DNA from 2 places in the Paenibacillus wynnii genome. Region 1 is predicted to be linked to the other one. Evidence: a T-box and tRNA genes for the amino acid it is inferred to sense, from the RefSeq annotation. Region 1 holds a T-box; the other holds one or more tRNA genes.
What was found. A T-box is a leader RNA that pairs with one kind of tRNA and senses whether it is charged. The one in region 1 lies ahead of leuS (leucine--tRNA ligase), so its partner is inferred to be a tRNA-Leu.

Region 1 (3,418 bases):
CATCCTCATTTACGAACAGACGCCATACACGGGACAGGAAGCGGTGAATTCCTTCTGTTCCTTTTTCATTCCATGGCTTGGTGGCTTCCAGTGGCCCCATAAACATTTCATACAGACGGAGTGTATCCGCACCATATTCGTTTACGATTTCATCCGGGTTGATGACATTCCCGCGCGATTTACTCATTTTCTCGTTATTCGTTCCGAGAATCATACCTTGATTGACCAGTTTATAGAAAGGTTCCTTAGTCTGTACAACACCGATATCATACAGTACCTTATGCCAGAAACGGGCATACAGCAAGTGAAGTACAGCATGCTCAGCTCCACCGATGTACAAATCTACGGGCAGCCATTCTTTTTGCTTATCTGGCGCACACAGCTCGCGGTCATTAAGCGGATCAATGAATCGCAGGTAATACCAGCAGCTGCCTGCCCATTGCGGCATTGTATTGGTCTCACGGCGGGCTTTCATACCCGTTTCTGTATCCACGGTTTCTACCCAATCCGTAACATTTGCCAGTGGAGATTCACCAGTACCAGAAGGTCTGATCTGATCTACATCCGGCAACAGCAATGGAAGCTGATCTTCCGGCACGGTCTTCATTGAGCCATCTTCCAGATGCAGAATTGGAATGGGCTCACCCCAATAACGCTGACGGCTGAACAACCAGTCACGGAGGCGGTAAGTCACTTTGCCTTTACCGCTTCCTTTTTCCTCCAGCCAAGAGATCATCTTCGCAATGGCTTCCGTATTATCCAGTCCATTCAGGAAGTCTGAATTCACATGCGGTCCATCCCCTGCATAGGCCTCTTCTTCAATATTCCCGCCTTGTACAACCTCCAGAATTTCCAGGCCGAACTGCTTCGCAAACTCCCAGTCACGAGTGTCATGACCTGGAACAGCCATGATTGCTCCTGTTCCATATCCGGCTAGCACATAATCCGCGATCCAGATCTGTACCTTGGCACCGTTCACCGGATTGATCGCATTAGCACCTGTGAATACTCCTGTCTTATCCTTGGCAAGGTCAGTACGCTCCAGGTCACTCTTATGGGAAGCCTTCTCCTTGTATTCTGCTACAGCTGCACGTTGGCTTTCTGTTGTAAGTATATCTACCAGTTCATGCTCAGGAGCCAATACACAATAGCTGGCTCCGAACAATGTGTCCGGTCGAGTCGTGAATACAGTCAAGTTCGCTTCGTAACCTTCAATCGCAAAGGTAACTTCCGCTCCTACGGATTTGCCAATCCAGTTGCGCTGCATATCCTTGATGCTCTCGGACCAATCCAGCTCCTCCAGGTCATCCAGCAAACGTTCTGCATATTCCGTAATTCTCAGAATCCACTGACGCATCGGCTTGCGAACAACCGGATGCCCACCGCGTTCACTCTTACCATCGATGACTTCTTCATTAGCCAGCACGGTACCCAGCGCCTCACACCAGTTTACAGGAACCTCTGCTACATAAGCCAAACCGCGTTTATAGAGCTGTATAAAGATCCACTGTGTCCATTTATAGTAAGCAGGATCTGTTGTACTGATCTCACGGTCCCAATCATAAGAGAAACCTAGCGATTTGATCTGCCGACGGAAATTGTCGATGTTCTTAAAGGTGATTTCACGCGGATGCTGACCGGTATCCAATGCATGCTGCTCGGCCGGCAACCCAAATGCGTCCCAACCCATCGGGTGGAGTACATTATAGCCTTTCATCCGCTTGTAGCGGGAAACAATGTCTGTAGCCGTATAACCTTCCGGATGACCTACATGCAGACCGGCACCTGAAGGGTATGGAAACATATCCAACGCATAAAATTTTGGTTTCCCTGGATCTTCGCCTGTCTTAAAGGTTTTGTTCTCTTCCCAAAACTGCTGCCATTTCGGCTCCAGTGTCTGTGCCCGGTATCCAGGTCCGGCAGTTGCACTTGCTTTATTGTCGCTCATCGTAGGCTCCTCCTTGGAGTGTTGCTGTTAAGTTTGCTACCTTAGTTTAATATCATGAAAAATATAAGGAACAAGTATGAAGTGAAATTTATACTTTCCTATATTTCAAGAAGAAACGGCTTTGCCGTCCTCAATGAGAGCCTATGCTTCCGAAGCAGCGATACTCCGTATCGATTTCAGGTATCCGTTTCTAGTAGAAATATAAGGAAAGTATACTGAAAACTTATACTTACTTATATTTCAAAAAAACCTCCCATCCCTAGCGTAAACGCTAGGGACGAGAGGTTTAAATTCCCGTGGTACCACCCTAGTTAGCGGCTGAACATACTTTGATCTGCCACTCACTTTGCACCCTTTAACGGGGGTGAGGCGACGGCGTTCAACCAGCAGGGTTCCGTATTGACGGATTCTGCAACATTTGCGCCGTTACTCCGAGGTGAGTTCATTCCGTTCCGCCAACCGGCTCGCACCTAGCGCCGGCTCTCTGTATTGACGATTTCGAAATTAATGCTCCTCATCAACGATAAATATAATTCACGATGCTAATCGTAATATTCCACAATATTATATACAAAAGCTGCAGTCCCAGTCAATGTGAATGTTCCCTAGACATGTTTTCTTTTCATGTAGTAGGCTATAAAGTGCTGAAGAACCACTTTACCTGCCGCAAATAACGGTACAGCCAGAATTAAACCTACTATGCCAGCCACTTCTCCGCCCACAAGCAATGCAAATATGATGAGCAGTGGATGAAGATGGAGCGTCCGGCCCACGACCTGAGGAGAGATTACATTACTCTCAAGCATTTGGCATAAGGTATTCACAACCGCGACCAGCAGAACCAATCGAAAGGAAATGGTCGACGCCATCACTATTGCAGGGGCCGCACCCAGGAAAGGGCCCAGATAAGGCACAATATCGAATAAAGCGACCACGCAGGCAAAAAGCAGTGCATATGGCATACCAATTAGCGCATAACCGATATAAGCAAGCACCCCGATAATGATACAAACCAGGAACTGTCCGCGGATATAATTACCCAGCGCCTCGTCAATGTCTTTTAGCATAGTAACAATGGATTTACGCCGGGAACGCGGCAGACAGGATACTACGGTCCGTTCGAATACATCAAAATCCTTCAAGATATAAAATACCAAGAACGGGACAATAAACGCATTAAACAACAAATTTATAGTGGATCCGATATTATCAAGAAAGTGGGATATTCCCGTTGCGAGACGGTTTTCGAGTTGAAAGAACCAATTGTTCATCCCCATCTCAACACCCGGTGGAATTAAACGGGTATTCATATTGCGCATCAGACTTTGGGCTTGCAGCGTCATTTGAGGCAAATGTTCATTCAGCTCCTCGAGCTGCGTTATAAACATCGGAATAAGGTTGATGGCAATTACTGCTAAAGTCGTTAAAAAAACAGCGTAAATGAGAAGCACTGCAATACTTCGCGGCATT
Region 2 (3,418 bases), on a different contig from region 1:
GTGCTAGTCGAACCATCCGCGGGTGCAGGAGCTGGCTTTGAAGATATAGAGTACCTTGAGAAGGGTGCAGATCTTAGTTTTTCAGCTTCTGAAGTGTGGGCACAATCAGAGATGATCATGAAGGTGAAGGAGCCGCTGCCTGAGGAGTATGGGTATTTCCGCCAAGGTCTGATTTTGTTTACTTATTTACATCTGGCTCCCGAAGCCGGACTTACGAAGGCATTAGTAGACAGTGGAGTTACAGCGGTTGGATACGAAACGATTCAGCTGGAAGACGGCTCTTTGCCGCTCCTTATCCCAATGAGTGAAGTTGCAGGGCGTATGGCTGTACAGATTGGAGCCCAGTTGCTTGAGAAGCCGCATGGCGGCAAAGGTATTTTACTAGGCGGAGTCCCCGGTGTAAGACCGGCTGAGGTGGTAATCGTTGGCGGAGGAATTGTAGGGACAAATGCAGCCAAAATTGCCCTTGGTATGGGCGCGCAGGTTACCGTATTGGATTCGAAGGCAAGCCGCTTGCGTGAATTGGATGATATTTTCGGCGGACGCGTAATCACAATTATGTCGGACTCCTACCACATTGAACAAGCGGTGCGGAAGGCAGATCTGCTTATAGGTGCAGTACTGATTCCGGGAGCTCGTGCGCCTAAGTTAGTGAAAGAGTACATGGTTCAGCAGATGGCAGAAGGGTCTGTTATTGTCGACGTAGCTATTGACCAAGGAGGTTCGATTGAGACGATTGATAGAATTACAACTCATGCGAATCCTACTTATGTGAAGCATGGTGTTATACACTATGCTGTTGCTAATATGCCAGGAGCGGTAGCCCGTACTTCGGCCCTTGCACTCACCAATGTAACTATGCCATATGCGCTGCTAATTGCTAATCTTGGTATTGTAAAAGCATCCGTACAGAATGCTTCGCTGTTCCGGGGGATAAATGTAGCTGCTGGACACGTTACGAATCTGGCGGTTGCAGAGAGCCTTGGCTATGAATTCGCTGATGGGATGGATGTGCTGAAAAGCTAATTAAAAAATTATGCTTGCAAGTTTATACAAGGTTTGATATACTCATTTTTGTTGTGAAAAGAACATATTTTCATAGTGTATGGCCCGTTGGTCAAGGGGTTAAGACACCTCCCTTTCACGGAGGTAACATGGGTTCGAATCCCATACGGGTCACCATATGCGGTAGTGGTGGAATGGCAGACACGCTATCTTGAGGGGGTAGTGAGCGTATGCTCGTGGAGGTTCGAGTCCTCTCTACCGCATTACACGAAGAGGTAAGGAATCCTTTGCTTAGCAGAGGGTACCTTACCTTTTTTTAATTCTCATTAATGTTCTTCAAAGCCCCAGCATATTGGGGATAGAGCTGCCGTATACAATCCGGGCAGATATCGTGTGTGAACTGCAAAGACAGCTTCTGCTGCAAATACTGCTCAATCCTGAGCCACTCCTCTTTATCGTTGCGAATCGATTTACAAGAGGCACAGATGGGGATGAGTCGAAGCTTGTACGGAGGCTTGTGTATGGAGCGAAAGATTCTGGATGGCTGTATATTACGTTCTTTTATAACGGGGCCTAGATCCTTCAATGAGATGATAAGGTTGCAGTTTGCCGAAGTCAGGTCTGTCATGAGAGGAAAGGCTTCCAACTCTAACGATCTACCGCCCTTCTTAAAGGTACTTACAGTGAATTTAGTGCTGAATACCAGGCGTTCACCTTGAAAAATGCTCTGTAAGGAATCTAGCAACGTTAACCTGTGAATAGGGTCGGTGATGAATTCCCTAAATAGCTCATGGCAATTTGCCCCGACACATTCCTTGCGCGGGAATAAACCGTGTTCCTTACTGTACGCAATCCAACTGCTGCTTACAAACTGAATCACTCCATATCTGTCGATAACCCATGTATAGTGTGGTAGAGCTTCAAGTGAATGCGTGATAGAAGATAATACGCTTTCTGACAAAGGTTATCGCTCCTTGAGATCTTCAGGATGGAAGGCTTAGGACAGTGGCAGGTTAAGCAGTTTCTCGATCTGCCGCCGAAACCGTTCGGCTTTGCGTGTTCCGTGAATCAGATTAGAGAGACGATAGGGCGGGATTCCGTGGATCTGACAGAAATCCTTCTGGTTCACACACATTTCTGTAAGGCGTTGTTTAATGGCCCAGCCATAGGGGGTTATGGGACTTTTACTATTCAACGAACTCACCTCTTATCGACTTTCCAGCCCTATGATATAATGAAGTAAGACATAGTATTAGTTAATTATATACTTTTTTGCGTCATATTTCAATAAAATATACCTTAAATAAGTATTTTTATGAGTTTGGAAGGCGGTTTTGTGAATGCAGTCCATATACGAACGTATAGAGTATTTGATCAAGCAAAAGGGACTTACCAAGAAGTCATTTTGTGAGCAGTTAAATATCAGTACAGGCAACATGGGGGATTGGAAAAGAGGAAAGTCTACCCCGGGAACCCATAAGCTGATTGAGATTGGAGCTTTTTTTCATGTTAGTCTGGATTGGCTCATCCTGGGCAAAAATGCCCCCGAAATCGTTCGCGAAAGTGCAGAGGATTATTTTTTTGAGCAAATACGGCAACTGGATTGCCAAACGGATGAACTTCTCCCGAGTGAGAAGGAATTTATTAAGGAATACATTGCCTTTACCGAGTACCGTAAGCTTAAATCGGCGGATGACAATTCCTAAATCTGCATCTTTACTTTTAGTCGCAGTAGTTTTATAATTATGAATGTTGGCCTCAAACAATTTTTACGTCTTTACTCACCGCGCGGTAGTGGTGGAATGGCAGACACGCTATCTTGAGGGGGTAGTGGGTGTATACCCGTGGAGGTTCGAGTCCTCTCTACCGCATAACATTTTTAAAAGCAAAAAACCCTTGATGATTCAAGGGTTTTTTGCTTTCTTTATTTTCATCGAATGGCTACCTTTGTTTTTCTATATAACCTAGTTGACGAATTACGAGTTCCGAGGTTTTGAGGATTCAAGTCGATAAATTTCAATGAATATAATTTAATACAAGGATATTGATTTTTTTGTCTATTAAAAGTAAGATTATTGTAATATTAATGATTAATTACTTTTTAAGAGGAGTGCAAATCTGTGCTGGAGCTTAGTTTTAATGATCCCGAGAAATTGGTTGTGGTGGCACATGCTTTATCCACACGGTCACGAGTTGATATTCTTCAGTTATTAATAACCAAACAACTGAACGTAATTGAAATTGCGGCATTGCTCAAGCTTCCCGTATCGACGGTTGCCAACAATATTAAGGTACTGGAAGCGGCGAAGCTGATCAATACAGAGCTGCTTCCCGCGTCGCGTGGTGCGATGAAGGTGTGCAGCCGTAATTATGACGACATCCACTTTGCATTGAATATTGAAAAGGCGGTGCT

Region 2: it has a tRNA-Leu gene. The T-box ahead of leuS (leucine--tRNA ligase) is inferred to sense a tRNA for this amino acid. The anticodon was not compared.

Annotation. Positions count from the first base shown of each region.
Region 1 covers NZ_JQCR01000003.1:2,342,612-2,346,029, forward strand. Annotated here, with positions in the region: gene leuS (leucine--tRNA ligase) at 1-1,948, opposite strand, end outside; T-box leader at 2,219-2,478, opposite strand; gene PWYN_RS26290 (AI-2E family transporter) at 2,554-3,418, opposite strand, start outside.
Region 2 covers NZ_JQCR01000002.1:839,064-842,481, reverse strand. Annotated here, with positions in the region: gene ald (alanine dehydrogenase) at 1-1,026, shown strand, start outside; tRNA gene PWYN_RS06415 (tRNA-Glu) at 1,108-1,182, shown strand; tRNA gene PWYN_RS06410 (tRNA-Leu) at 1,186-1,268, shown strand; gene PWYN_RS06405 (PAS domain-containing protein) at 1,322-1,966, opposite strand; gene PWYN_RS28595 (Rha family transcriptional regulator) at 2,003-2,200, opposite strand; gene PWYN_RS06395 (helix-turn-helix domain-containing protein) at 2,346-2,711, shown strand; tRNA gene PWYN_RS06390 (tRNA-Leu) at 2,794-2,876, shown strand; gene PWYN_RS06385 (ArsR/SmtB family transcription factor) at 3,126-3,418, shown strand, end outside.